Regions from separate parts of the Afifella sp. YEN Y35 genome, predicted to be linked through region 1. Evidence: riboswitches for the same ligand, from Rfam matches in the RefSeq annotation. Region 1 holds a riboswitch; each other region holds the start of a gene.
The links. Region 1 has a riboswitch for cobalamin ahead of ACK8CP_RS04560 (ABC transporter substrate-binding protein). Riboswitches for the same ligand answer to the same signal wherever they lie in the genome.
Positions count from the first base shown of each region.

Region 2: linked by a shared signal. The riboswitch ahead of ACK8CP_RS12330 (TonB-dependent receptor plug domain-containing protein) and the one ahead of ACK8CP_RS04560 (ABC transporter substrate-binding protein) in region 1 are both predicted to bind cobalamin.
Region 3: linked by a shared signal. The riboswitch ahead of ACK8CP_RS18605 (DUF4198 domain-containing protein) and the one ahead of ACK8CP_RS04560 (ABC transporter substrate-binding protein) in region 1 are both predicted to bind cobalamin.
Region 4: linked by a shared signal. The riboswitch ahead of ACK8CP_RS08135 (PocR ligand-binding domain-containing protein) and the one ahead of ACK8CP_RS04560 (ABC transporter substrate-binding protein) in region 1 are both predicted to bind cobalamin.

Region 1 covers NZ_CP180203.1:939,816-947,111, forward strand. The annotation lists gene ACK8CP_RS04550 (thiolase domain-containing protein) at 1-939, shown strand, start outside; gene ACK8CP_RS04555 (class I adenylate-forming enzyme family protein) at 943-2,460, shown strand; cobalamin riboswitch at 2,625-2,858, shown strand; gene ACK8CP_RS04560 (ABC transporter substrate-binding protein) at 2,988-3,995, shown strand; gene ACK8CP_RS04565 (FecCD family ABC transporter permease) at 4,008-5,057, shown strand; gene ACK8CP_RS04570 (ABC transporter ATP-binding protein) at 5,054-5,839, shown strand; gene ACK8CP_RS04575 (pseudoazurin) at 5,842-6,270, shown strand; gene ACK8CP_RS04580 (hypothetical protein) at 6,416-7,165, shown strand.
Region 2 covers NZ_CP180203.1:2,584,240-2,591,535, forward strand. The annotation lists gene ACK8CP_RS12320 (DUF2218 domain-containing protein) at 395-1,474, shown strand; gene ACK8CP_RS12325 (acyl-CoA thioesterase) at 1,532-2,326, opposite strand; cobalamin riboswitch at 2,776-2,975, shown strand; gene ACK8CP_RS12330 (TonB-dependent receptor plug domain-containing protein) at 3,092-5,053, shown strand; gene ACK8CP_RS12335 (ABC transporter substrate-binding protein) at 5,053-5,898, shown strand; gene ACK8CP_RS12340 (FecCD family ABC transporter permease) at 5,895-6,920, shown strand; gene ACK8CP_RS12345 (ABC transporter ATP-binding protein) at 6,917-7,296, shown strand, end outside.
Region 3 covers NZ_CP180203.1:3,915,187-3,922,482, forward strand. The annotation lists gene ACK8CP_RS18585 (winged helix-turn-helix domain-containing protein) at 1-162, shown strand, start outside; gene ACK8CP_RS18590 (GNAT family N-acetyltransferase) at 205-747, opposite strand; gene ACK8CP_RS18595 (N-acetylglucosamine-6-phosphate deacetylase) at 830-1,927, opposite strand; gene ACK8CP_RS18600 (DEAD/DEAH box helicase) at 2,348-3,955, shown strand; cobalamin riboswitch at 4,117-4,330, shown strand; gene ACK8CP_RS18605 (DUF4198 domain-containing protein) at 4,489-5,286, shown strand; gene cbiM (cobalt transporter CbiM) at 5,302-5,934, shown strand; gene ACK8CP_RS18615 (cobalt ABC transporter permease) at 5,931-6,569, shown strand; gene cbiQ (cobalt ECF transporter T component CbiQ) at 6,572-7,296, shown strand, end outside.
Region 4 covers NZ_CP180203.1:1,710,561-1,717,856, reverse strand. The annotation lists gene ACK8CP_RS08150 (SIS domain-containing protein) at 1-803, shown strand, start outside; gene ACK8CP_RS08145 (ROK family protein) at 800-1,774, shown strand; gene ACK8CP_RS08140 (ABC transporter ATP-binding protein) at 1,789-2,877, shown strand; cobalamin riboswitch at 3,311-3,523, shown strand; gene ACK8CP_RS08135 (PocR ligand-binding domain-containing protein) at 3,643-4,893, shown strand; gene ACK8CP_RS08130 (response regulator) at 4,886-5,755, shown strand; gene eutJ (ethanolamine utilization protein EutJ) at 5,768-6,616, opposite strand; gene ACK8CP_RS08120 (acetate/propionate family kinase) at 6,627-7,296, opposite strand, start outside.

The sequences.
Region 1 (7,296 bases):
CCCGCGACGCGGCTTGAAAATGCCTGCGCCTCGGGATCGGCCGCGATTTATGCGGCAATCGACGCGATCGAGGCCGGGCGGATCGATGTCGCTCTCGTCGCCGGGGCGGAGAAGATGACCCATCTGCCGGGTGCACAAGTGACGGCCTCCCTCGGGGCGGCGAGCTACCAGAAGGAGGAGGCGGGCGTCTCCTTCCCAGAGATTTTCGCCCGCTTCGCCCGTGCCTATCGCGAGCGTTTCGGCGACCCGAGCGAAGCGATGGCGCGGATTGCCGTGAAGAACCATGCAAACGCCGTCGACAATCCGCTCGCTCAGCTCAGGAAGCCGCTCGACTTCGCCTTCTGCAGCGAGGTTTCCGAGAAGAACCCGATGATCGCGGAGCCGCTGAAGAAGACGGATTGCTCGCTCGTCTCCGACGGGGCGGCGGCGATCGTCGTCTGCCGTGCCGACCGCGCCGGCGAGTTCAAGAAGGCCGTCGGCTTCCGCGCCCGCGTGCAGGTGAACGACTATCTGCCGCTGTCAGCCAAGGATCTGACGCGGCTCGAAGGGCCGGCCGAAGCGTTTCGGCAGGCTTATGCGGCGGCCGGTGTCTCCGTCGACGACATCTCCTTCGCGGAGGTGCATGACTGCTTCACCATTGCCGAGCTGATGACGATGGAGGCGATGGGGCTGGCGCGCCCCGGCGAGGCGGCTGCCCTCGTTGCGGACGGCGTCACGCACAAGGACGGCAGGCTGCCGATCAACCGTTCCGGCGGCCTGAAGGCCAAGGGCCATCCCGTTGGCGCGACGGGCGTTTCCATGCACGTCATGGCCGCCCGTCAGCTCACTGGGGAAGCCGCGGACATGCAGCTCGCCGATCCGAAACTCGGCCTCTGCTTCAACATGGGCGGAGGCGCCGTCGCAAGCTACGTTTCGATCCTCGAGCCTTTGGAGGTCTGACCCATGAACCTCGCGGACTGGCTTCTTCGCACGGCGCGGCGCATGCCCGAAGTACCGGCGCTTTTGCGTGGTGATGAACTTGTGGCGACCTACCGAGAGTTTGCCGAACGGGCCGCACGGCTCGGGCGCGCGCTCAAAGAGGTGCATGGCGTTTCACCGGGAGACCGGGTCGCGATCTTCATGGCCAATTCGACCGAGTATCTGGAGATCATGTATGGGATCTGGTGGGCCGGTGCGGCCGCCGTGCCGATCAACCACAAGCTCCATCCGCGCGAGGCGGCCTACATCGTCAAGGATTCGGGAGCGGGTCTCGTCTTCATCTCCGAGGGAGACGAGGTGCTGGCGCAGCGGCTCGATGAGGGCGTGCGTCTGATCACCGCGCTGGGCAAGGCGTACCAGGAGCTTCTTGCCGCCGAACCGCTTGCCGCGCCACATGCGATGTCGTCGGATGCGCTCGCCTGGCTTTTCTACACCTCCGGAACGACCGGCAATCCGAAAGGCGTCATGCTCTCGGTCGCCAATCTGCAGGCGATGAGCTTTGCCTATTTTGTCGATGTCGACGAGGTGCACACCGAGGATGCCGCGCTCTATGCCGCGCCGATGTCGCATGGGGCGGGGCTCTACAACTTCATGCACGTTCTCCGCGGTGCCCGCCATGTCGTCCCAAAATCAGGTGGATTTGATGCGGCGGAAATCGTTTCGCTTGCCCACTCGCTCGGCGGTCTGTCCTTCTTCGTCGCGCCGACCATGGTCCGCCGCCTCGTCCAGCACGCGAAGACGACCGGCTATGACGGCGATGGGATCCGGACCATCGTCTATGGCGGCGGGCCGATGTACGTCGCCGATATCGAAGAGGCGGTTTCCCTTTTCGGACCGCGCTTCGTGCAGATTTACGGCCAGGGCGAAAGCCCGATGACGATCACGGCCCTCTCTCGCGATCTCGTGGCCGACAGGACCCATCCGCGCTGGAAGGAACGCCTCGGCTCCGTCGGCACCGCGCAATCCTGCGTCGATGTGCGGGTGGCGGACGGCGACGGTCATACGCTCGCTCCGGGCGAGAGCGGTGAGATTTTGGTTCGCGGTCCGAGCGTCATGGCCGGCTACTGGCAAAACGAGAAGGCGAGCGCGGAATCTCTGCGCGACGGCTGGCTCTGGACCGGTGATGTCGGTGCGATGGACGAGGACGGTTTCCTGACGCTGATGGATCGCTCCAAAGACGTCATCATCTCCGGCGGCACCAACATCTATCCGCGCGAGGTCGAAGAAGTGCTCTTGCGGCATCCCGCCGTTCAGGAGGTGTCTGTCGTCGGCCGGCCGAGCCCCGAATGGGGTGAGGACGTCGTCGCGTTCGTCGTCGCACCGGAGAACGCGCCGAATGTCGAAGAACTCGATGCGCTCTGCCGCGAGGAAATCGCCCGCTTCAAGCGCCCGAAGGACTACGTCTTTCTGAATGAGCTTCCGAAGAACAATTACGGCAAGGTGCTCAAAATCGAGCTTCGCAGGCTGCTGAGCCAAGCATAAGCGAATCGGACGGGGCCGCGAACGCGGTGCGTCTGGCTCCACATGACCGAAGTCCGACGTATGCGTGTCTGAAAGATCGCGGGCGTGGCGCGCTTGCTTGTTTGAGCCTGCGCAACCGGGACAGAATGTGGCGCGCATCCGGCTTGACACTCCGACACCATCCAGCCTTTATCTCTGTCGATGGTTTCCAGCGAAACGAAGACTTCGCTGGGTGAAAAGGGAATACGGTGCGGTGTAGCCAGTAGGCGCCAAATCCGTGACTGCCCCCGCAATTGTGAGCGGAGAGCGACCCCGAACGATGCCACTGGGCGTGCGACGGACACCGTCTAACGCCTGGGAAGGCTCGGGGAAGCAGAGACCCGCAAGTCAAGAGACCTGCCATCATCATGCAACCAGACCCGGCGGGGATGTCGGGGGAAGGATCGAGATGACAATCTTGTCGTCGACGACAATGCGCGAGTCTCTTTTCGGGCAATCCATTCCGCCTGCCCCCGCGGTTCTCTCTCGGAACCAGGATAGCAGACACAATGCACCGAAACGTCGCGATCGGCCTTGCAGCACTGGCCAGTCTTTCGCTCATCGACGCCGCGCATGCGGGTGAAACCAAATACCCGCTGAGCATCGACAATTGCGGACAAACCATCACGTTCGAGGCCGCGCCTGAGCGCGACGTCACGGTCGGCCAGTCTGCGACTGAGATTCTCTACTCGCTCGGCCTCGGCGACAAGGTCGTCGGGACCTCTGTCTGGTTCAGCGATGTGCTGCCGGAGTTCGCCGAACTCAACAGCGGCATCGAGCGGCTCGCGGACAACGATCCGAGCTTCGAAAGCGTCGTCGCCAAGAAGCCGGGCCTCGTTGCGGTTTCCTATGAGTGGCATATCGGGCCGCAGGGCATCGTCGGGACCCGCGAGCAGTTCCATGACGTCGGCATCCCGACCTACATCCTTCCGACCGATTGCGTGAAAGACAATTCCGCTGGCGTCGATGGCACCAGGCTCGAGATGTACAGCACCGACGCCCTGTATCGTGCGATCCGCGAACTTGCGGAGATCCACGACGTGAAGGCGGAGGGTGAGGCGCTTGTCAGCGATCTTTCGGAGCGCGAAGCCGCCGCGGTGGAGAAAGCGAAAGAAGCGAAGGCGGGCGACGTTTCCGCGGTCTTCTGGTTTTCGTCTGCCGAAATGGACGTCGATCCCTATGTCGCCGGGCGCAAGGGCGTTCCGGGCTGGATGATGGAAAAGCTCGGCGTCCGCAACGTCGTGGAAAGCGATGAGGAATGGCCGACCGTTGGCTGGGAGACGATCGCCAAGGCCAATCCTGACATCATCGTCGTCGCCAAGATGACCCGCCGCCGCTTTCCTGCCGACGACGTCGAAAAGAAGCTCGAATTCCTCAAGACGGATCCGGTCGCCAAGGAAATGGAAGCCGTCAAGGCGGGGCGGATTCTCGTCATGGACGCCCATTCCATGGATCCCTCCATCCGCAACATCTCGGCACTCGAGATGCTCGCCGATGAACTTCCCAAGCTGAAATAGCAGAGCCCGATCATGGCCACTCAACGACCCGGCCGCTGGCCGGGTCTTCTGACATCGTTGTCGTCGAAACTCGCAATTCTGGGGGCCGCGCTGATCCTCGGGGCTGCGATCGGAGAGACACGTATCCCGCTGGAAACGGTCGGGCAGGTGCTTGCCATGAAGGTGTTCGGGGGAAGCTATCCTGTCGATCCGATCGACCAGGGCATCGTCTGGAATTACCGCTTCAGCCGGGCAATCGTCGCGGCCTCCTGTGGCGCAGGCCTGGCCGTCTCGGGGCTGGTGCTTCAGACGCTGCTGCGCAATGTGCTCGCTGACCCTTACATTTTGGGGATCTCGGCCGGTGCATCGACCGGAGCTGTGGCTGTTACCATCGCCGGCATCGGCGGTGGTCTCGTGTCGCTCTCGGCCGGTGCTTTCGTAGGCGCCCTCGTGGCTTTTGCGCTCGTCATCGCTCTGGCTCGGGCCGCCGGTGGCTTTGCGGGAACATCGACCGGTCAGGTGATCCTTGCCGGCGTGGCCGGGGCCCAGCTTTTCAATGCGCTCACGTCGCTGATCATCGCGCACTCGGCCAATGCCGAACAGGCGCGCGGCATCATCTTCTGGCTGCTCGGCAATCTGTCCGGTGTGCGCTGGCCTGATGTATGGCTCGCCGCACCCGTCGCGATCCTGGTGTTTGTCATCATCACGGTCCATGCGCGGGCGCTCGACGCGTTTGCCTTCGGATCGGATGCGGCGGCCTCTCTGGGCATCAACGTATTGAAGACGCAGGCGATCCTGATCGGGGCGGCCGCTCTGGTGACGGCCGTTATGGTCAGCATCGTCGGTGCAATCGGCTTCGTCGGACTGGTTGTCCCGCATGCGGCAAGGCTTCTGGTCGGTCCGCGCCATGGCCGGCTCATCCCGATGACGGCGATCACCGGCGCCGTTTTTCTCATCTTCGCCGACATCGTGTCGCGAATCATCATTCCGGGCCAGGTTCTGCCGATCGGTGTCGTGACGGCGCTCGTCGGTGCGCCGGCCTTCGCGCTGATCCTGGTGCGCGGTCGCGGAGGGGCGCGATGACGCTGACGGCGCATGCTCTCGGCTGGTCCGCCGGCCGCACTCCGATCGTGTCGGACATCGATCTGACGATCGAACCTGGCGAGCTCTTCGGTCTTGTCGGACCGAACGGCTCCGGCAAGTCGACATTGTTGTTGCTGCTCTCGGGATTGCGGAAACCATCCCGCGGCCAGGTGATGGTCGGTGATGTCGATATTCAAAAAATCACGCGGTGCGAGGTCGCGCGGCGGATCGCTATCGTCGCCCAACAACTCGATACCTCCGACCGGCTTACCGTCCGCGAGACGGTCGAGCTCGGGCGCACGCCATGGCTCGGACCTCTCACTCCCTTCAGCGCGGACGACGACGAAATCGTGGAGAAGGCTCTCGCCGAAACCGGCATCGCGCATCTCGCCGAGCGTCGATGGCAGACGCTTTCAGGCGGCGAACGTCAGCGCGCCCATATTGCCCGCGCTCTGGCCCAAAAGGCCGACATCCTGATCCTGGATGAACCCACGAACCATCTCGATATCCACCACCAGCTTTCGATTCTCGCGCTCGTCCGGCGCCTGCCGATCACGGTGGTCGTCGCTCTGCACGATCTCAATCAGGCGATGGTGTGCGACCGGCTGGGGTTGATGGCCAAAGGCCAATTGGAGGCGGTCGGCACCCCGAAAGACATCCTGACCGCCACTCGGATCGAACAGGTTTTCGACGTCTGCTCGCGCTCAATCGGCGACCCGGCGAACGGCGAGCCCATCCTGCGCTTTGCGCTATCACAAGAAAATAATTCTGTAGGAGTTTGATCATGAAAGGGTTTCTGGTTCTGACGCTAGTGCTTGTGAGCAGCTTCGCGCATGCCGAGACCTTCGAGGTGAAGATGCTGAACCGGGGAGAGAAGGGCGCGATGATCTATGAGCCGGATTTCCTGCGCGTGGCGCCGGGCGACACGATCCGCTTCCTTGCGTCGACACCGGGCCACAACGCCCGGACCATCGCCGGACTGGCGCCCGAAGGCGCGGAGGAAATCAAGACGCCGCTGGGCGAAACGGCGGATGTGGTGGCCGAGACGCCGGGCATCTATGGCCTCAAATGCAGCCCCCACTATGCCATGGGCATGGTGATGATGATCGCCGTCGGAGAAGAGGCGGACCCTGGAGAACTCGTGCTTCCAGACGACCTGCCCAGGCGGGCGCGACAAAGGCTGGAAGAGATCATCACCGAAAATCGCAAGTGAGGCCATGGTCGCGCGAGCGGGCTCACGGGCACCCAGATTCCGGCGGCACGCCAAGCAGTCGCGGCAAAGCATCGTCGATCCGAGCCGGGGGATCGTTCCTCAATCCTTGAACGTTTTCTTCGATTGCTGCGACCTGAGATCGTCCATGGTGCCTGCGAAACTCGTCACTCTCAGCTTCTTCCGCTACCCGCGCAGGCAAGCGTGGAGCGCTTTTCTGCGCATGGGATTTCCGGGGGTGATCGACCGTTCGACGCAGCGTTCCGGTCAATTGCGCCTGCTGGGTTGTGGAAGCGGCAGCGGCTTCTCCATTCTCCCGGACTTCACGCGCTACTGTCTCATGGGCGTTCCGGAGCGGCAGGAGGATTTGGCGGGGCTGCGCCAAACCAGGCTTTACCGCAGCGTCGCGGGGCCAAGCATCGAGCAGCTTCATTTCACCGTCCGTCCGGCGCGCGGCCATGGCAGCTGGGACGGTGAGCCACTCTTCGATTATTCGGGACATGACGTCGGCGGGCATCCTTTTGCGGTTCTGACGCTGGCGAGCGTCGCTGCGAAACGGGTCCGGTCATTCTGGCGACAGGTGCCGGAGGTCGACCGCTCGCTCAGCGAGGCTGCAGGGTGCGTCTGGCATGTCGGTTTCGGCTCCCATCCCTTGTTGCAGCTTGCGACCTTCAGCATCTGGGAAAACATCGATGCGATGCGTGCCTTCGCCTATCGTGACGGGCAGCATCCGACGGCGATCCGGAAAGCGCGGGGCGAAGACTGGCTGCCGGAATCGCTTTTCGCCCGCTTCGAGATCGAGGCGATCGAGGGCGACGTCGATCGATATCCGGAGCTCGCGATGCTTGTCGCTTCAGATCGTCTTCGACAGCCGCAAGCGCTCTCTATCGCGTCTTAGGCATCGCCTCCGACAGGCGTCGCGCAGGCCATGCCGCCATCCACGCCTTTGCAAGTGGTCACGCTGGCCCATCTATCGTGTCGAAGCAACCGGCTCCGCGGTGCTCGATAAGGCGGCGGAGCCCAGGCAAA
Region 2 (7,296 bases), 1.6 Mb from region 1:
ATTGGCGCCGTCTGTCCGACACTATGGCCCAGGAATAGCCGCGACCGCATCGGAAAACGAGCCCGCAACGGGGTCCGTCCACCCATGCGATGCGGGGGCTAGGGAAAGCCCTCCTCACGTGGCGCAGATCGCGCGCACCCAAAAGGCCGTCGCACCATCACGCCAAATAATATGATTTAAAAACGCATATTTTATTTGCTTATGCGGCCTGCGGTGATATGGTGAGGAGATCGCGATCCCGCGCGCATCGCCAGCGACCGTTTCGACGGATGCGGGAGCGTGAACCCTGCGCCGGCCGTCTCTCCGACACGCAAACTGGGACGGCCGGCGCACTCTCTCCGACGCTGCCGGTCTCCCCGCCGGCTGCGCCTTTGCCGCAAGAGGAAAGGTTCACATGCGCCATCTGAGTGCGAGAGCCGTCGTCTCCATCGCCGACCCCGAACCGATCGTCGAGGCGGTCTGTGCCCATCTTGCCGAATACGACACCGACATTCGCCGAGACGGGGGCACCCATCGGATCTTCTACGACTTCGGGAGCGGCTCGCTGCGCGCTTTGTCTGAAGCCATCGAGCTTGAAGCAGAGGCGCGGGACATCTCGGGTCTCTTTTACATGCGCATGGCGCTTGCCGCCCATCTCAAGGAATTCGCCGGCGCGCCCTCGCCCGAGATCGTCTGGGCGGGCGACGGCGACGACATCGAAACCCCACCGAACTTCCGCCCGGTCAGCGTCCGCACGGTGCGCGACATCACTCCGCATATGCGCCGGATCACCTTTGCGGGCGAGGGCCTCGACCGCTTCGCCGATGACGAGAACCTGCATCTCGGTCTGATCATTCCGCCCGAGGGCGGCGAACTGGTCTGGCCGACAGTCGGCCGCGACGGTCTCCTGAAATGGGATCCGGAGAGGCCGACGCCCGCGCTGCGGCGCTATACGGTGCGAAGCTGCGACCCCGCCGCCGGAACCCTCGACATCGATTTCGTTCTCCATGACGACGCTGGTCCCGGCACGGCATTCGCCCTGCGCGCACAGCCAGGCGTGATGGCGGGCCTTGCCGGCCCGGTCGGAGGCAGCATCGTGCGCGGTCGCGACTGGTATCTCCTCGCCGGCGACGAAACGGCGCTTCCGGCCATCAGCCGATTTCTGGAGATCCTTCCCGCCGACACGCCGGGTCGCGCCTTGATCGAGGTCGCCGGACCTCAGGAGGAGCAGCCGATCGGCAACGGCGCGATCACGGTCGAGTGGATCCACCGCGGCGGGGACAGGGCGGGCCTTCGCCTGAGCGAGGCCGTCCGTGCCGTCGAATTCCCGCCATCTGCCTCTTCGCCTTATGTCTGGGCGGCTTGCGAGTTCAACGCCTTCAAGGCAATCCGCAACCATCTGCGCACCGAGCGCGGACTGAAAAAGGAAGATCACCTCGTCGTCGCCTATTGGCGGCAGGGTGAGTTCGTGGATCGGGCGCCGGGAAACGAGTGACGCTCGCGCCCGCCGCGCCGCATCCGACCAGCGGAATCTCCTTGCTTCAAAAAGCGCTCAGGCGATCGCGACCGGGCGGTGGGTCTCGTCGACGGCGACCATCACGAACGTCCCCTTGCCGCACAGCCGGCGGTTTTCCGACAGGAGCGCCTCGGCAATCATCGTCACCTCGACGGTCATCGAGGAGCGCCCGGTCGCCACGATCGAAGGGTTGAGCTCGATCATCTCGCCGGCGACGACCTGATCCATGAAATCGACGCGTTGCGAGGCGGCCATGACGACGATTTTTCGGCAATGGCGGGTCGCTGCGACGAACGCGGATTTGCCCATCGCGGCAAGGACGTGGCCACCATAGAGACTGCCGTAATGGCTCGTCTGATCGGGAAAGACGATTTCGCAGGAGCCGCTTTCAGACACCGCCATCTCGGGTTCGTCCGACAGGGGCGGCAATGCTCCGCCATACCGCTCCAGCGTATCGGCGGCCACCATGTTGAAGATGCCCCGCGTCGACAGGCGCCGTTCGCCGGACAGCGGCGCCTCGGCGACGAGATCGACCTCGACGCCGAGCGAACGGCGGCCGACGCGAACGACCTTTCCCGTCAGCTCGACGATTTCCCCGACATGCGCCGGGACGTGAAAATCGATGCGTTCGCAGGAGGCGGTGACGAAGTCGACATGCGCGTAACGCGAGGCGACGAGGAAGGCGACCTTGTCCATATGCGCAAGGCCGATGCCGCCGAAGAGCGTGCCATGGTGATTGGCATCGCCGGGAAAGACGAAGTCGATCAGTCGGGTAAAGCCGTTGGCGGGACGCCCCAACGCGTTCTCCGGGCTTGTCTCCGGCGCGTTCATTGCGCGCTCTCCGCCGCTTCAGCACGCAAATGTTCTGCTGCCATGACCATGTCGAGACCTCCCCATCCCAAGCGCTCAAGCTGCTCTGTATCGCCACCGCAGAAGGCCTGCGAACCTCATCCCAGGGGCGCAGAGCCTGAACGCCTTCCCGCCTCAAGCGTACCGCAGCGCACACCGTCAAGGCGGACTTTCTGCCGATCGCCCAGGCGCAACCTCTGAGGCCCAATCTATCCGCCCGACCTTTGGGAAGCCCAACGAAACCCGGCAAAGGCGCCGTGCGCGCTCCGCCTCTGCGGCCTTTTGCCCCCTCTCCCATAGCCATCCATTCTCGCAGGAGGCCGCGCCGCCGGGCGCCATCGGCAAGCTTCATCCGTCGCGGCCGAAAGCGAAAACGACTTCCAATCAAGCTCATGCGCCTGCGATTCATCTTGACGCGACGGCCGCGATCGTGGTCCCGTCCTTTCGACGGTGCCTCTTTGGAGGCTCAAAAGGGAACGCGGTGCGGGCGATGCTCAAATCCGCGACTGTCCCCGCAACTGTGAGCGGCGAATCGCTCGTCACAATGCCACTGGCCCCGAGGGTACCGGGAAGGCGGCGACGCGATCATGACCCGCAAGTCAGGAGACCTGCCGTCAACCGTGGTCACGCGCGGTCACGTCGGTCGGGGATGTGCCGATGGGATAGACTTCATGAGCCCTTGCGCATGAAGCGTCCTCGATCGCGGTGATGTGCCAACCGGCCGTGCGCCGCCCTTGAGGTCGTCCCGTGTTTTTCTCCCGCCCCTCGCGTGAAGGCGTTCCGCCGCAACGCTTCGTCGCCGTTTGTGCCGGCTTTTTCGTCGCCGCCGGCATGTCTCCGGCCGCCGCGCAGGACGATGACGTCGTCGAACTCCCCGAACTCTCCGTCACGGCGAACCTGACGGCGACGCCCCTCACGGAGGTCGGCAGCGCCGTGACCGTCATCACCGGCGAAGAGCTGAAACAGCAGAACATCCACGACGCGACGGAAGCGCTGCGCCAGGTGCCGGGCGTCATCGTCAATGCGGCCGGCCCGCGCGGCCAGTTCACGCAGCTTCGCATCCGCGGCTCGGAAGGCAACCAGACCAAGATCTTCGTCGACGGCATCCCCGTCAACGACCCGGCGCGCGGCTCGGAGTTCGATTTCGCCCATCTTCTTGCCGACAACATCGAGCGCATCGAGGTGCTGCGCGGGCCGCAGAGCGCGCTCTACGGCTCCGATGCGATCGGCGGCGTCGTCAACATCATCACCCGGCGCGCCGAACCCGGCACGCATCTGACGGGCCGCCTCGAAGCCGGTTCGCACAAGACGTTGAGCGGCAACGCCACGATCGGGACGGCCGGCACCAACTACGATTTCATCGCCGGCGCATCCGGCGTGCGCACGGATGGAATCTCGGTCGCCGATGAACGCCTCGGCAACAGGGAAGACGACGGCTACGAAAACGGCACCCTCTTCGCCAAGGGCGGCGTCGACGTCACCGACTGGCTCAATCTTTCAGGCGTCGCGCGTTACACGCGCCTGCGCACCGATCTCGATTCGGAAGGGTTTCTGCCCTCCGTCGGCCATACCGGCCCGCTCGATTCCAATCAGGACATGAAGGGCGACCAGCTTTTCACCCGCGCTCAGGCGAAGGTGACGCTCCTCGACGGGCATTGGGAGCAGCTCGCCGGCATCTCCTACACCGATCAGACCCGCGATTATCGCGATCTCGACCCGACCACGGTCACCAGCACTTACGAAGGCGAGCGGCTGCAGTTCGATTACCGCTCGACCTTCATGTTCGATACGCCCGCCATCGCCAATGCCGGGCATACGCTCACCTTTGGGGTCGAGCGGGGTGAAGACAGCGCCGTCTCCGACAGCGCCTGGTCGTCCTTCGATCGCTCCATCACCTCGACGGGCTTCATCGGCCAGTATCAGTTGAGCCTGTTTGAGGACCTGTCGCTGACGGCGGGCCTTCGCCACGACCTGAACGACGTCTTCGAGGATGCCACAACCTACCGGCTGACCGGCGCCTACAATTTCCGCCAGACCGGCACCAAGCTCCACGCCTCCTACGGCACCGGCGTGAAGAACCCGACGCTCTTCGAACTCTACGGCTACACCAACACCTATCGCGGCAATCCGGATCTCGAGCCGGAAGAGGCGAAAGGCTTCGACGTCGGCGTCGCGCAGGCCTTCTGGGCAAACCGGGCCTCGCTCGACGTCACCTATTTCAATCAGGAGATCTCCAACCTCATCACCGGCTCGGGCCAGTCCTCGATCAACCAGCCGGGAGAATCCAAGATCGATGGCGTGGAAGTCGCCCTGACGGTCGAGCCGATCGACAATCTGACGGTGACAGGCTCCTACACCTATACGGACGGCGAGGACCCGACCGGCGACGAATTGATCCGCCGGCCGCAGAACGTCGCCAGCCTCGTCGTCAACTACGCGTTCCTTCAGGGGCGCGCCAACGTCAACGTCTCGGTCGATTACAACGGCGAGCAGAAGGACTGGGTGTGGACCGACGCCTTCTACGTGAACCGCGAAACGATCACCCTCGATCCCTACACGCTCGTCGATGTCGCCGCCTCCTACGACATCACCGACAACACCCAGATCTACGGCCGGGTCGAAAACCTCCTCGACGAAAAGGCCTATGATCAGTGGGGTTATGACCGGGAAGGCGTCAGCGCCTATGCCGGAGTTCGGCTGACATTCTAATGCCTGGGCGTTGGCTCACGTATTGTCTGGCAGCCGTTGCAGTCCTCGCCGTCGCCGATGCTCCTCCGGCGGCGGCGAGGCCGCAGCACATCGTCTCGATCAATCTGTGTGCCGACCAGCTTCTGATGCGGCTTGCAGATCCCGATCAGATCGCCTCGCTCAGCTACTTCTCGCGCGACGCCTCCATGTCGAACCTGTCTGAGGAGGCGCGCGCGTTTCCGCGCAATCGCGGCCTCGCCGAGGAGGTGATGCGCTACAAACCCGACATGGTCTTTGCCGGGCGCTACACGAAGCGCGTCACCGTCGATCTGTTGAAGCGGATCGGCGTCGATGTCGTGGAACTCGACGTGCCCCGCTCGCTTCCCGACGTCGAAGCCCAGATCCGCCGCGTCGGCGCAAAGCTCGGCCAGGAGGCGCGGGCGGAGGCCTTGGTGCGGGAGATGGAGGCGCGGCTTGCGACCGAAGAGGTGCCGGCCTCCGAGCGTCCGTCGGCGATCGTCTACGAACCGAACGGCTATACGGTCGGCGCCGGCTCGATCATCAACGTCCTCATCTCGCTCGCCGGCCTTGAAAATCTCGCCGCCGAGAAAGGGCTTGAAAGCTACAGCCGGTTGCCGCTCGAAAAACTCGTGGCCCTGTCGCCCGACGTGCTCGTCGTCGGCGATTATCGCGACGCGCCGGCCGTCGCCAACGAGATCCTGCACCATCCGGTCCTCTCGCGCATGCCGCGGCCGATGGAGATCGTCTCCGTCCCGCAGCGTCTGTGGATGTGCGGAGGACCGGACATCTTCAAGGCGGTCGAGGTCTTGCGCCAGGCGGCCGACAAAGCGAGGGCGCGGCAATGAGTGAGATCGCGCTTCAAGCCACCGGGTCGGCGGCCGGTTACCGCAGGCTTCTCGGCGTCCTGTCGCTCATGCTTCTCGTCGCCTTCGTCCTGTCGCTTGCCATCGGCTACGGTCCCTTCGATTTCGGTGCCGCGCTCAACAGCGCGCTCTCCGGAAAGGACGATCTCGGCGCCCTCGTCCTCATCGAAATCCGGCTGCCGCGGGCCCTTCTCGGGCTCTTCGTCGGCTTCGCGCTCGGCCTTGCCGGCGCCGTGATGCAGGCGTTCTTGCGCAATCCGCTCGCCGAGCCCGGCATCATCGGCATTTCGGGGGCGGCCGCCTTCGGCGCCGTCGTCATCTTCTATTCCGGACTTGCGGCCGTCTCCTCGCTGCTTCTGCCCATCGGCGGGATCGCGGCGGCCCTTGCCGCCGGCCTTCTCCTCTTCGCCGTCGCCGGGCGGAACGCCAACACGGCGACGCTCATCCTCGCCGGCATTGCGGTGAACAGTCTTGCCGGCGCCCTGGTCTCGCTCGTTCTCAACCTGTCGCCCAATCCCTTCGCGGCCACCGAAATCATGTTCTGGCTGATGGGCTCGTTCGCCGATCGCAGCCTGACGCATGTCGCCATCGCGCTCCCGCCGATCCTCGCCGGCTGCATCGCGCTCTTCTTGACCTCGCGCGCGCTCGATGCCCTGGCGCTCGGCGAGGATACGGCCACGAGCCTCGGCTTCGATCTGCGCATCACCCGCGCCCTCCTCGTCGGCGGCGTCGCGCTTGCAGTCGGCGGCGCCGTCGCCGTCAGCGGCACGATCGGCTTCGTCGGCCTCGTCGTGCCGCATCTCTTGCGCCCCTTCGTCGCCTACCGCCCGAGCCTGCTTCTGCCGGCAAGCGCGCTCGGCGGCGCAATCCTGACGCTTTCCGCCGACATCGCCGTCCGTCTCCTGCCAACACAGCCGGAACTGAAACTCGGCGTCGTCACGGCCGTTATCGGAGCACCCTTCCTGTTCTCGCTCGTCTGGCGCATGCGTGGAGACCTCAGATGATCATCTCAGCCTCCGGCATCGGCGTGAAAAGAGGCGAGGCGACGATCCTGCAGAGTGTCGACTTCGTCGCGCGCGCCGGCGAAGTGGTCGGGCTCATCGGCCCGAACGGCGCCGGCAAATCGACCTTGCTCGAGGTCATCGCCGGTCTGCGCAAACCGGAACTCGGCCAGGTCTTCTACGACGGCAAGCCCGCCACATCCGTGCCGCGACGCAGCCTGGCGCGCCGCCTCGCCTATCTGAAGCAGGATGCCACCGTCGACTGGCCTCTCTCCGTCGAAAAGGTCGTCGCTCTCGGCCGCCTGCCCTATTCCGGCCTCTTCGCCGCGCACGACAGGCGCGCCGATGACAGAGCCACCCGCGCCGCAATGGAGACCGC
Region 3 (7,296 bases), 1.1 Mb from region 1:
GATCTCAAGGCGGATCGACCGAACGCACGGCTTCTCGTGCAGTCGGTGCATTTCGAGGAGGATGCGCCGGACGAAAGCCGCGACGCGCTCTTCGGCGAACTCGAAAAGATGGCGGCGTGGCTCGGGCTCGACGAGGTGTCTTTCGCGTCCGGAGGGGCGTGACGGCATGGCGCCGGAGCGCGGCCCGGGACTGTCCGCGGCGTGTCAGAGCCCGGCCCTGCTCTCCCATTCCCTGCGCAGGATCGCGTATTGCATGGTGTTTTCGAAGATCGGATTGCCGGCCTCGTCCTTCATGAACGAGACGTATTCGATGAAGAGGCCCTCCCTGCGCATGCCGAGCCGTTCGCAGAGGTGCTGCGAGGGATAATTCGTGTCCTCGACATAGGCATAGAGACGGCGCGCGCCTTTTGTCGTGAAGAGATGCGCGAAGAGGGCGCGGGCGGCCTCCGTCGCATACCCCGCGCCGGAGAAAACCTTGTTGAAGTTCCAGCCAAGCGCATAGGTGTCGTCGCCTTCCAAAACGGCGAAGAGATCGCCGATGAGCTCACCCGTGTCGCGCAGGCAGACGGCGATCTCGCTGTCGCTCTCGGCGCGCTTTTTCACCTCTTCTTCCGCCGCGGCGAGATCGGCGAGCCGCATGGAGAAAAAGCAGCTGACCGCCGGCTCCTGCAAATAGGCGAAGAGGCCGGGCGCGTCGCGCTTCTCGAAACGCCTGAGGATCAGCCGGTCCGTCTCGATAGGCTGCATTTGTCCCTCTCTACGCGGTTTGCTTCATGTCTCGATGGGGACGAGGCTTGGCGCGCGATCATGTCAGCGGTGCGGCAGCACCTCAGATGTCGATCCGGGTCAGGTTCGTATCGAGGGCAAGGATTTCGGCGACGGGGCGGCCGGGCTCGAGGGCCGGAGGGACGAGCCGCATCGCCGCGTTCGGGATGTCGGTCGCCATGGCGACGGCCTCTTCGAGCGACAGGCCCACATGGAAGACGGCGTTCCTGAGGCAGGTGAGAAGGTCGACATGGGCGCCGGCAAGAGCGCCCGCCGCATTGACGAGGGCCCCGTCGCGGACGCGGATTTCCTCTCCATAGAGGACGAAATGGTCGGGCCCCCCGACCGTTGCCATGGCGTCGGAGACGAGGAAGGTGCGGTTTCTGACCGGGCGGGCGCGGCAGGCGATCGCGACCATCGGCCAGGCGACATGATGGCCGTCGACGATGATGCCGGCATAGGCGTCGCTCGCGAGCGCCGTGCCGAGGAGGCCGGGTGCGCGCGAGGTCATGGGCGGCATGGCGTTGTAGAGATGCGTGAAGCAGGCAATGCCGGCGGCAAGGCCAGCCTCCGTCTCCGCAGCATCGGCGGCGCTGTGGCCGGCTGAAACGACGACGCCCATCGCCGCGATTTCACGGATGAGGTCCGGGGGGACGACTTCCGGCGCGAGCGTCAGCATGACCGGGATATCCGCGGCGCGAAGACGTTCCAAGATTGTCAGGGTGGCGCGATCCATCGGCCGCATATGGGTGGCGTCGTGGGTGCCCTTGCGCTCCGGGTTGAGGTGCGGGCCTTCCAGATGCAGGCCGAGGAGACCCGGCATGCCCCAGGCCTTGATTACCGCTTCGGCGGTCGCGCGCATGCGTTCGGCCGTGGTGGTGATGAGGGTCGGCATCAGGAAGCCGACGCCGAGGCGGCGCTGGGCCGCGATGATCGTCTCGATCGCGGCGGGGCTTGCATCGGAATTGAGCATGATTCCACCGCTGCCGTTGACCTGAAGGTCGGTGAGGGCGGGGACGAGAAGATGGGGCGCGAGGTCGGGCGTCTCATGCGGGCCAAGTGGCCGGATGCGGGCGATCGCGCCCGCCTCGATCTCCACGGCAAGGCCGGTCTCAAAGCGGCCATCCTTCCAAAGTCGGGTCGGAGCGATAAGGCGGGTCACGAGACGAGATCCTCTGAAAGGCCGGCGGAAGCCGATGGGCAGCCGGTGCGGAGGCTGCGAAATGCCGAGGGCACGGGCGCTCTGTCCGGCCGGCGCGCGAACGGACCGGAGATACGCGCGCCGGCGGGTGCCGGCAAGAGAAGCGGCCGCCCCACATGCCTCGCTCATGCAAGCTTCGGCGGCAGGGAACGCGATTGCGGTTGCCAATTGCCGCAAGGCGTGGTTCAAGGGGCGTGATGACCCCGCGCGTAGAGGCGTTCGTCGCCGTCGGTGGTCACAAGCAACTTTCCGTATCGATCGTTGCCCCGAAGGCGCCCGTTGAGGCGTAAGCTCCCGGCAGCTGATCTACGCAGGCTTCCAAAACCAAGTGACACAGCTCGCGCCGGCCGTCTCAGGCTGGCCGCGACGAGAAAGCTCATATTGACACTTTTCAATGAACTCGGCCTCGCCGAGCCCATCCTTCGTGCCGTCGCCGCCGAAGGCTATACCAATCCGACTCCGATTCAGGCGCAGGTCATCCCGACCATGCTTGCCGGCCGCGATCTTCTCGGCACGGCGCAGACGGGAACCGGCAAGACGGCGTCCTTCGTGCTGCCGCTGCTCGACAAGCTCAGCCGCACCATGGTGCCGGCCGCACCGCGCACATGCCATGCCCTCATCGTCGTGCCGACGCGCGAGCTTGCCCAGCAGGTCGCCGACAGCGTGCGCAATTATGGGCGCTTCGTGAACATGTCGTCGGCGGTCGTCATCGGCGGCGCCCGGCCCGGGCCGCAGGTGAAGGCCCTGTCGCGCGGTGTCGATTTCATCATCGCGACGCCTGGCCGTCTTCTCGACCATATGCAGACCGGCGCCGTCCGCCTCGACCAGACGAACATCGTCGTGCTCGACGAGGCCGATCAGATGCTCGATCTCGGCTTCATGCCGGCGATCCGCAAGATCCTGGCGAAGATGCCGCGCGAGCGTCAGACGGTTCTTCTCTCGGCGACGATGCCGCCGGCGATCCGCAAGCTCGCAGGCGATTTTCTTCATCAGCCGGCGGAAATCTCCGTCGCCCCGGTGTCGCGCCCGATCGAGCAGATCGCACAAAGCGTCATCAACGTGGCGAGTGCCGGCAAGCGCGACATGCTCGTCGATCTTCTCGGCACGGCCGATATGGAGCGGGCGATCGTCTTCACGCGCACCAAGCGCGGGGCCGACCGCGTCAGCCAGCATCTCGACAAGGCTGGGCTGCGTTCGGCGGCGATCCACGGCAACAAGAGCCAGAATCAGCGCGAAAAGGCACTCGGTGCCTTCCGCAACGGCCGTGTGTCCGTTCTGGTCGCCACCGATATCGCGGCGCGCGGCATCGACATCGACGACGTTTCGCATGTCGTCAACTTCGAGCTGCCGAACGTGCCGGAGGCGTATGTGCACCGCATCGGGCGGACCGCGCGCGCCGGCAAGAGCGGCATCGCGATCTCGCTGTGCGATCATTCCGAGCGGGGTCTTCTGCGCGACATCGAAAAGCTGATCGGCAAGAGGATCGATGCGCATGGCGCTGCCCCTCGGCGCGAGGCAGTCGCGACCCAGGCCGGAGCCGAGGTGGTCGGCGAAACCGATGAGGCGCCGTCTGCAGGCGTGCGCCAGCAGGCGGGCGAGCGGCGCGACGAAAGATCACGCCAGCCCGGCAAGCGCACTTCTCCCTCACGCAACCGCCGGCGCTCGGGCAACAAACCCGCGGCCTTCGAAGCTCGCTCCGAGGGGCGCAACGAAGGGCGGAGCGACGGGCGGAATGAAGGCCGCAACGGCGATGCCCCGAAAGGCGGACGCAACCGCAGGCCGGAAGGTGCCGAAGGAGGCCGTTCGGCCAAGCGGGCGGAGGGCGGCGCGCCCAAGAGCCGCAAAAGTGGCGCGGATGGCCGGCGTGACGGGGCCCGCCGCGACGGCGGCCGCGGCAACGAGGGCGCCCAGGCGGGTCTGGAACGGATGCTGCGCAAAAGCGGCAAGCCAAAAACCGGGGCCGGCGACAAGCAGGTCGCCGCGCGCTGAACGCCTGAACACGTTTGATTTTGAGAGGGCCGGCCGCCATGTGCGGTCGGCCTTTTTTGTGCCGTCGGGCGCCCTTCGGCGTCGTGCGTTGCCGGCAAAGGAAAGTCGTGCCGGGCATAGCTGCTCAACGTGCACGGCATTGACAATTATGGCCATTCGCCGGCAGATGGGGCGTCAACGGTTTCCGGACGCAAAGCGACCGGATTAAAAGGGAACACGGTGAGGCGTACCCAGCAGGGACCGAAACCGTGGCTGCCCCCGCAACTGTGAGCGGCGAGCAGGGCTTCAACATGTCACTGGCGCATATGCGCTGGGAAGACGAAGCCACGCTGTGACCCGCAAGCCAGGAGACCTGCCGCTGACGCGCGACGCCGGGCCACCGGTGCCGCACCGCAACGGACGCCGGGGTGAGCGTCTGGCGGTGGAACGGCGCCAGGAATCCCATTTGCGCCCAATCCACGCCAAAACCCCGATCGTCCTTTCCGCATCGCTGTCGCGGTTCGTCCGCCACAGTCATTGGAGAGACGATACGAATGAAACTTCGTAAGTTTGCCTGTGCCGCCCTCACATCGGCGGCGTTCCTTCTTCCCGCCGCAGCCGAAGCGCATTTTCAGCTGATCTATACGCCCGAGGTGAACCTCGCCGAGCCGGGCGACGTGCCGCTGAAGCTGATCTTCTGGCACCCCTTCGAGAACGGCCATGTCATGGATATGGGCGCGCCGGAAGAGTTCTACGCCGTCTTCCGCGGCAAGAAGATCGATCTCAAGGACAGCCTCAAGCCGATCTCCTTCGAGGGGCTCGAAAACAGCGCGCAGGCCTTCGATGCCACGCTGCCGGCCAAGCGCGCCGGCGATTACACGCTCGTCGTCGTGCCTCAGCCCTATTACGAGGAGAGCGAGGACATCTACATCCAGCAGATCGCCAAGGCCTATCTGAACCGGGCGCAATTGCCGACCGACTGGGCCGAGCCCAAAGAGCTTGCGACGGAAATCGTGCCGCTCGATCGCCCGACCAACATTCTGGCCGGCTCCACCTTCACGGGGCGCGTCCTGTCGGAAGGCAAGCCGGTCGCAGGCGCCGAGATCGAAGTCGAATACATGGCGGCCGAGCCCTCCATGGACGAGAACAAGCCCACCGAACCCAAAGCCTCGCCGATGCCGGGCGGTGCCGTCGTCGCGATGAGCGACGAGAACGGCTACTTCACCTTCGGCGTCCCGAAGGCCGGGTTCTGGGGCTTTGCCGCGCTCGGTACGGGTCCGAAGACGGAGTTCGAGGGCAAAGAGCTCTCGCAGGACGCCGTCATCTGGGTGCGCGCCTACGACGTCGAGTGACGGCAGGAGGGATCGATGCATATTGTCGACGGAGCTCTCGCCAATGACGTCGTCATCGGGGGAGCGGTGCTGGCGGCCGGGGGCATCGCGCTCGGCCTCAAATCGCTGACGGCGGAAAAGATGCCGGCCGCCGGGGTGTTGAGCGCGACGTTCTTCGTCGCCTCGCTCATCCATGTTCCGATCGGTCCCTCCAGCGTCCATCTCATCATGAACGGTCTGGCCGGGCTGGTGCTCGGCTGGGCCGCCTTCCCGGCGCTGTTCGTCGGGCTTCTTCTGCAAGCGGTGTTCTTCGGCTTCGGAGGGCTCACCGTGCTCGGGGTGAATACGCTCAACATCGCGCTGCCGGCGGTGATCGTCTATTATCTGTGCCGGCGGGGGATCGCCTCCAATTCGCTGACGGTCGCCGCGATTTCAGGCGCCATCGGCGGGGGGCTCGCGATCGCGCTGACGACGGCCTTCGTCGCGATCGCTCTGGCGCTGTCCGGCGACGAATTCATCCCGGCCGCCAAGCTCGTCTTCTTCGCCCATATCCCGATCATGATCATCGAAGCGCTGGTGACGGGGGCGGCCGTGGTTCTCGCCCGCCGCGTCAAGCCGGAGCTTTTCGCCACTTTCAATCGGTCCGCTGCCGAGGAGGTCGCGCTATGAGAAAGCTCTGCGCAGCCCTTGTTTTTCTGACTCTTCTGCCCGCACCGCAGGCTCTCGCTCACAAGGTCATCGCGTCGGTCTATGCGTCCGGCGATGTCGTGGAAGGCGAGGTCGGCTTTTCCAATGGCGACATGGCGAGCGATGCGACGGTCGAGGTGTTCGACGACAACGGCAACAAGCTCGGCGAGGCGGTAACCGACGAGACCGGAGCCTTCACCTACAAGCCCGAAAAGGCGGTGCCGCTCGTCTTCAAGGCCAATCTCGGCGCGGGCCATGTGGCGCAGGTGCGGATGTCGGCCGAGGAGCTGCCGGAGATCGGCGGTGCGGAGGCCTCATCGCCGGCGCTGGTCGCTGCCGAAGCTGCGGCCGGTGCCGCCGAGCCGGCGTCTTCCGGCGACGGCGCTGTTGGGACGACCGCCCAGAGCTCCGGCGTCGACCTCGCCGCGCTTCTTGAAGCCCAGCACGAGATGATCACCGAGGCGGTGCAGAAGCAGGTGATCCCGCTCCGGCGCGATATCGACGCCTATAAGGAGAAGCACGACATGCAGAGCATCCTCGGTGGGATCGGCTATATCTTCGGCATCTTCGGCGTCGCGTTCTATATCGCGGCCCGGCGCAAGATGACGGCGGCCTGACGATGAGCCACGTTCTCTCAGCCGGACGGCGCGCGCTCACCGATACGGGCGAAGCCAAGGGCACGCTGATCGATGGCATCGACGTGCGCACCCGCATCGTCGTTGCTGTCGCCTTCGCCATCGTGATGGTGAGCCTGCAGGATCTCGCCGTTTTGGCGACCGGGCTTCTGGCGGCGTTCTTCCTGATGCTGTCGGCGCGGCTGCCGGTCGCGCGGACGCTCAAGCGCATGGCGATGATGGACAGCTTCATCATCTTCCTGATCGCCATGCTGCCCTTCACCGTGCCGGGCGATGCGATGTTCACCGTCTTCGGCTTTGCGGCGAGCTGGCAGGGGCTGCGGCAGGCGGCGGAGATCGCGCTGACGGCGAATGCCGTCATCCTCGCCTTGATGGCGCTCGTCGGCTCCACCGAGCCGGTGACGCTCGGCCATGCGCTGCGGCGTTTGATGGTGCCGGAAAAGCTCATCTACCTGCTGATGTTCACCGTGCGCTATGTCGACGTGCTGCAGCAGGAACATCAGCGTCTGCGCATGGCGATGAAGGCACGCGGATTTCGCCCCTCGAACAACCGGCACACCTATCGCTCCGTCGGCTATCTCGTCGGGATGATGCTGGTGCGGGCGATCGAGCGCTCGGAGCGCATTCTCGGCGCCATGAAATGCCGGGGATTCACGGGCCGGATGCCGCTGTTCGACACGCTCGCCTTCACCTACCGCGATGCCGTGTT
Region 4 (7,296 bases), 770 kb from region 1:
GGGTCGCCAAGAGCCTTGCCATCGTCTTGTCCCAGTCGGGCAACAGCAGCGATACGATCGCAGCGACGAAACAGGCCCGCAAAGAGGGCATGGATGTCATCGTGGTGACGGCCGGACGAGAGGCGCCGCTTGCCGCCTGTGATGTGAAGCTCGTCTGGCTTCCGGTCGAGGACGAGACCGTCGGGCCGAAGACCAAAGGCTACACGGCGAGCGTTCTGGCGCTTCGCTTGATCGGCATGGCGCTGAGCGGCAAGACGATGCCGACAGCGGCGCGTGGTTTCGTCGAGGGTTATGCACAGCTGATCGAGACGGCGCGCATCTGGTCGACCAACATGGCGCCGAAGCTCGCCGGTGCCGATGTGATCGCAGTGCTGGGGCAGGGACGGCATTACGGTTCTGCACTGGAGGGATCGTTGAAAGTGGCGGAAATGGCCGGCATTCCCTCCTTTGGCCTCGAAACCGAGGAGGCGAGCCACGGCCGTCTGCACGGCCTCACCAAGAAGAGCGTGACGATTGCGCTTGCTTCGAATGCGCACGAACTCGATCTGGCACGCCGTGTCGTGGCAGCGATGGCGCATTACGGCCTGACCGGCTTCATCTTCGATCTCACCGGCAAGGAGCCGGAGGGGATCGTCTGGCCGGCGTCGGAAGAGCCGACGCAAGGTCTCGATACCTTGAGCGCCGTCGTGCCGTTTCAGTGGCTCGCAGTCGATCTTGCCGCGGAACGCGGTCTCGTGCCGGAGGATATGCCTTATCCGGGCATGACGAAGCGGCTCGGCATCAAGGTCGGAGAGGCCGTTTGACGCCCGAATTCCTTTTTGCGGTCGATGTCGGCGGATCCTCGGTGAAGCTTGGCATCGTCGACGGCAACGGCGTCGTCGTCGCCAAGAGCGCACTTCCCTTTCGTTCGCTGGCAAGCTTCGAAGCCCTCGTGGAGGGGGCGGCCGAAAGCCTCGATGCCTTGGCGCGTACGGTCTCAGCTGCGCCCGAAGCGATCGGGATCGCAGCGCCGGGCTATGCCGATCCCGCCACCGGCCTGCCGCTCGACGGCACCGGAAATGTTCCGCTTCTTAAGGGCGGCTCGCTTGCGGCTGAGCTCGCCAGACGTCTGAACGTGCCCGCGGCAACGGACAACGACGCGATCTCTGCCACGCTCGGCGAATTGGAGTTCGGTGTCGGCAGGCGCGTTTCGAGCTTTGCCCTCATCACGGTGGGCACCGGTATTGGCGGCGCCCTCGTCATCGATCGGCGTATCGTGCGCGGCCGTGATGGCAAGCCGCCGGAATTCGGTGCCATGGTTTTGGAGCCGGGTCATCCGTATCAACGCTATGGTCTTCACGGTACGTTTGAGGATCTCGCCGGTGGCAAGGCCGTCATCGCCGCCTATGCCGCGGAGACCGGAGAAGCGGCCGAAGATCTCAACATGAGCCTTTTACGCGAACGCGCTCTGGCCGGTGATGCACGAGCCGACGCGGCGTTCGAGACGATGGGGCGCTACATCGCCCAGGCATTCGGGACGATGATCAATCTCACCGCCATCGAGCTTTGCGTCGTCGGCGGGGGCATTTCGCTCGCCGGAGGCTTTCTGCTGGACCGTATCCGTCGCCACCTTCGGGCAAACACCTGGCCGTATCTGTTTGATGATGCCCGGATCTTGGCGACCGAGCATGGTAACGATTCCGGCCTCATCGGAGCTGCGGCCATGGTGCGCCGCCGTCTCAATCCTGTGGCGGGCGAGAACGTCCCCGTCATCAAACCATCGGCATTCGGTTGAACGAGGTGACCGCCATGGCCCGAGAGCTGCAAGTTGAACTTCGAGGCGTGCGTAAGAAGTTCGGGGCCGCGGAGGTGATCCGCGGTGTCGACCTTGGTGTCGAGCCCGGAGAATTCGTCGTCTTCGTCGGACCGTCTGGATGCGGGAAGTCGACGCTCCTGCGCTTGATTGCGGGGCTGGAGGAGATCACCTCCGGCGACCTTTTGATCGAGGGACGTTCGGTGAAGGATTTGTCGCCTGCCAAGCGTGGCATCTCGATGGTGTTCCAGTCCTACGCGCTCTATCCGCATCTGACCGTGGAAGAGAATATGGGCTTCGGCCTGAAGCAGGCGAAGGTCGAGAAGTCGGAGATCAAGCGGCAGGTCGCGGAAGCGGCGGAAATGTTGCGCCTGTCGGAGCTTCTCCAGCGCAAGCCGCGGCAATTGTCCGGCGGACAACGCCAGCGCGTCGCCATCGGTCGTGCGATCGTGCGCGATCCGAAGGTCTTCCTGTTCGACGAGCCTTTGTCCAACCTCGACGCAGCTCTGCGCGCCCAGATGCGCATCGAGATCGCGCGCCTGCATCGCGACATGGACGCCACGATGATCTACGTCACGCACGATCAGACCGAGGCGATGACGCTGGCCGACCGCATCGTGGTGTTGAACGAGGGGCTCATCGAGCAGGTGGGCACGCCGCTCGAACTCTATGGCAAGCCGAAGACCCGTTTCGTGGCGAGCTTCATCGGCAGCCCGCAGATGAACTTCCTGCCGGTGCGCGTCGCCGGAGCGTCGGAGGGAGGCCCTTGCCTCAAGCTCCCGAACGGGGTCGAAATGGCTTTTCCGGAAGCGCCGGCGGCGGCGATCGATCGGGAGGATGTCGTGCTCGGCATCCGCCCGCATGAGATCAAGTTCAGCCGCGAGAAAACCGAAGGTATTGCGGCCGAGATCGTCGTCGTCGAGACTTTCGGCAACCACACGCTTCTCTATGCCAATATCGGCGAGGATGATCTCGTGACCGTCGAGACGGCTGGGATCAGCGATGTGACGACGGGCGAGCGCGTTTGGCTGAGTTTCGATCCCGCCCATTGCCATTTCTTCGACGGGGATGGTCAGGCTCTATAGTTCGGGCCGAGGCTTTGACGGCATCGGCCACCCCCGTGCTCGAAGGGGTGGCCCGGAGGAGGCGACCCCGAGGAGGTTGCTGGACGGCACACGGGCAGTCCGCCTCTGTTGCAGAAATCCTGTACTGAAAGGCGCTATCCGTCTCGCGGGGTGGTGCCGCTGAGGCCAGGCGAAGAGGGTGTCGAGGCCCGGCAACGTGCGGCATTATGGCCGGATCGGGGCGCGAGCGCCTGTAGAAATCGTCATACATCGAAGTATTATTCTCCAATTCCGATGTAAATATTACGAATATTGGAGCTTCGAATGGCCGTTTTATGGCAGATAGCAACCTGCGCGCGCTAAAAATAAACCGAAGATAGAATTTTCTCCTATTGCCGGTGGGTAACGAAAGCGTTAGCGGCCCTGCCGACTTGACATAAGCCGCCGTTGGCGCCAGTAAAAGCCTGTTACCGGTTTCCGAGCGTGAGAGCGCGAGGATGAAAAGGGAATACGGTGAGGCGTACCCAAAAGGGGCCGAAACCGTAGCTGCCCCCGCAACTGTGAGCGGAGAGCAGGGCTGGGAGTGCCACTGGCGCGTGAGCGCTGGGAAGGTAGCCCTTGCTTGGTGCCGCGAGCCAGGAGACCTGCCGGTGATGTGCGTCGGGCTGTGTGGGCTGTCGGCGTACAACGAGGGATGTCGGGGTCTGCATCCAGCGACGAAAATCACGGCGGGCAGCGCTTGCGCTTGCTTGTCATCTTTCGGCGTTGGGCAGGTCGGTCATCCTGATGGAAGAGCATTTCCCAACTCATAAGTGGCGGATCCAGGACTTCGTCGACGTTCCGACGTTGCAGCGGATCCAGGACACTTTTGCCAAGGCCATGGATATGGCCGCGGTGACGGTTGATCGCGACGGGGTGCCCGTCACCAAAGCGAGCAATTTCCAGCCTGTGTGTCGTTTGATGCGCTCCACCCCCGAAGGGTTGCGGCGTTGTCATGCATGCGATGCCTGCGGGGGGCTCGCCGCCTACCGCTCAGGCCGGCCGGCGACTTATGTCTGCCATGCCGGGCTCGTCGACGTCGCCGCGCCGATCATCATCGAGGATGAATATCTCGGCTGCCTCTTGTGCGGCCAGGTGATGCTCGAAGACGAGCGCGAGCGCACGATCAGCAACGTGCTCGACCGAAACCATTCTCTCGGCATTGCTCCGGCAGAGCTTGAGGAAGCCGTCTATGCCATGCCGGCGGCCGATCGAGATCGCCTCGATTCCGCCGTCGAGATGCTGATGCTGGCGGCGAGCCACATCATCGAGATTGGCAAGACGAACCTGATCCAGGCGCGCCTCCTCAAAGAGGTGAAAGCCAAAGCCGCCACGGAAAAGGCGCTGCAGGATGCCCAGTTGCGGGCGTTGCAGGCGCGCGTCAATCCGCATTTCCTGTTCAATTCGTTGACGCTCATTGGCTACACGGCCTTCGAGGAGAAGGCGGTGAAGACCGAGGAAGTCGCTTACATGCTGAGCGACATCCTCCGCTACAGCCTGCGCAATCTCGCCACTTCGGTGCCGCTCAGCGAAGAATTCGACATGATCGAACGCTGCTTGCGCCTCCACCAGCTTCGCTTCGGCGACCACCTGAGCATCGAAGTCGATCTCGACGAAAGCCTGCGCAATTGGCCGGTCCCGTGCATGGTTCTGCAGCCGCTTGCCGAGAATGCCATCGTGCACGGGGTGGAAGCGCTCTCGCGGCCGGTTCGCGTGCGCGTCTCGGCGCGGAGGGTGGACGATCGCGGCTTGATCGAGGTCTATGACAACGGCGCGGGGATGAGCGAGGCTCAGGTCGCCGCGCTCAACAACGATCGTTGTGTCCTGCAGCAGGCGGAGCGCAGCCGCGCGGCTCTCGGACTGCAAAGTGTCATCACCCGGCTCGACAGCGAGTACGGCAACGACTTCGATCTCAAAGTAACAAGCAGATTGAATGAGGGAACCCGAATTGAGCTTTCCTGGCCACTCGGCGACTATGCGCAGCTTGAAAATGCTTGAGCTCGCACGCACTGAGCGTTTTGCGTCCATGTTTCAAGGCGCTTTTCAGCAGGAGTCCTCGGTTCGGCCCGGCCTCCTGGTGGCCGACGACACGCCCATCATTCGCTCGACGGTCAGCCGCGTCGTGGCGGCTGAGGCGCTCGACTTCGCCAATGTCTGGGAGGCCAAGAACGGCTCCGAGGCGGTGGAGCTGGCGCGGCGCGAGCGGCCAGAACTCATTCTGATCGACATCAAGATGCCCGGCGTGGACGGGTTGGAAGCGGCCGCGATCATCAAGGCCGAGCTGCCGCGCACCCGGCTCATCTTCCTCACGGCTTATGATGAATTTGCCTATGTGCAACGCGCTCTCAAGATCGGTGCGCTCGACTATCTTTTGAAGCCGATCCGTCCGGCGAAGCTTGGCGAATTGTTGCGGAAGCTCCACGGTGAGATTTGCACGGAACTGAGTGCATCCTCGTCCGCCGCCGATGCGGAGATCGCGCGGGACGTGACGTCGGCTGCCACGCCCTGTGCGCCGGAGAGAGATCCGGTCAAGCGTGCGATCGCCTTCATTTCCGAAAACTATGCCGATGAAAACATGTCGCTCTCGGCTGTCGCCAACGTCGCGCATCTCAGCCCGTCGCACCTTGCGCACCGTTTTCGCGAATGTGTCGGCATCAGCTACAAGCAGTTTCTCACCGAGAAGCGCATCGAGGCGGCCAAAGATCTGCTCTTGACGACCGACACGACCAACGAAGCGGTCGCCGAGCAGGTCGGCTATGCCAACGTCACCAATTTCTATCGCCTGTTCCAGCGCGAGACGGGGATGACGCCGGCGCAGTTCCGCCGAAGCGAGAAGGAGCCGGCGTCCGACGCGCAGTGATCGCGGGGCCGCCTATTTTTGAAGCGGCGCGCTTTTTTTGTCTTCGCGATCATGCATGGCGATGCCAATCGGCGTCACGAACATCGGGTGAGACGGCAGCTTCGTCGGGATTCCGGTCATCTCGGCCACGATGTCGGCCATGCCGGGCATCCCGCTCGTGCCGCCCACCAGATGGATGGTCTTGACGTCGTAAGGGGCGATGTGGCGGGCAACGATGCTGCCGACCTTCTGCATCACCGGTCTGACCAGCGGATAGAGTGAACGGGCCCTTTTCGGGTCTTTCTTGATGTCCTCCGCTTCCTCGAAGGAAACGCCGAGAGCGCCTGAGATCACCAGCGTGAACTGGGTCCCGCCGGTCGCCTCGTCGGCGGTGTAGACGACTTCGCCATCCTTGAAGATCGCAACGCCCGTCGTGCCGCCGCCGACGTCGACCACCGCCCCGTCCTTGATCTGCAGGAGGGCATTGGCCGCTGTCGGCTCATCGACGAAATGCTCGCATTCGAGCCCCGCACCGATGACGACATTCTGCGTTGCCTTCACCTCCGCCGGCGCAACGCCGGGAGGGTAGGAGGTCGCCGCACTCTCGAGCGCGAAGCCGAGATCCGCCTCCACCTCAGCCTTCATGCGTGAAAGGATCTGCATGGCGCCGATGAAATCCACCACGAGGCCGTCCCGCACGATCTGCGCGAACTGATACCGCCCGGCGAGAGGCTGTCCGTCCTCGTCGAGGACGACGAGAACGGTGTAGGCCGTGCCGAGATCGACCCCGACATGGACGCGGCCCTTGTACCCCTGTCGGGCCGGCGTCTTGTTGAAGACGCTGACCGCACGGGCGAGGATGTCATCGGCGTGGCTGTTCATCGTTTCTGCCTCACGCGGCTTCCGCTCGGGTCTTTTCGGTCAGGCGGAGTGTGTCGATGGCGATCATCTTTTCCTCGTCGGTCGGGACGACCATTGCCGCCGTCCTGGAATCGCGGGTGCTGATCCGCCCGTCGTCGCCCGGCGCCTCGTTGGCGTCGCTATCGATGGCAATGCCGAGAAAGCCGAGCTTCTCGCAGATTCGCGCCCGCATCGAGGGGCTGTTCTCGCCGATGCCTGCGGTGAAGACCAGCGCATCGAGCCCGCCCAAGGCGGCCGCATAGGATCCGATATATTTCCGCGTCATGTAGGCGAACATCTCGAGCGCGAGCTCGCAACGGTCGCAGCCACCCTCGGCGCGTTCCTCCACTTCCCGCATATCGTTGCTGATGCCCGAGACGCCGAGGAGGCCGCTCCTTTTGTAGAGCATGGCCTCGATATCGCCGAGGCTCATGCCGAGTTGCTTGTTGAGATAGAAAATCAGCCCCGGATCGACGTCGCCGGAGCGTGTGCCCATCATCACGCCGGAAAACGTGGCGAAACCGATGCTCGTATCGATCGAGCGTCCGTTCTCGATCGCGTCGATCGTGACGCCGTTGCCGAGATGGCAGATGACCATTTTGAGCTCATCCACCGGTTTGCCGAGCATGTCCGCCGCCTTCTGATTGACGAAGCGGCACGAC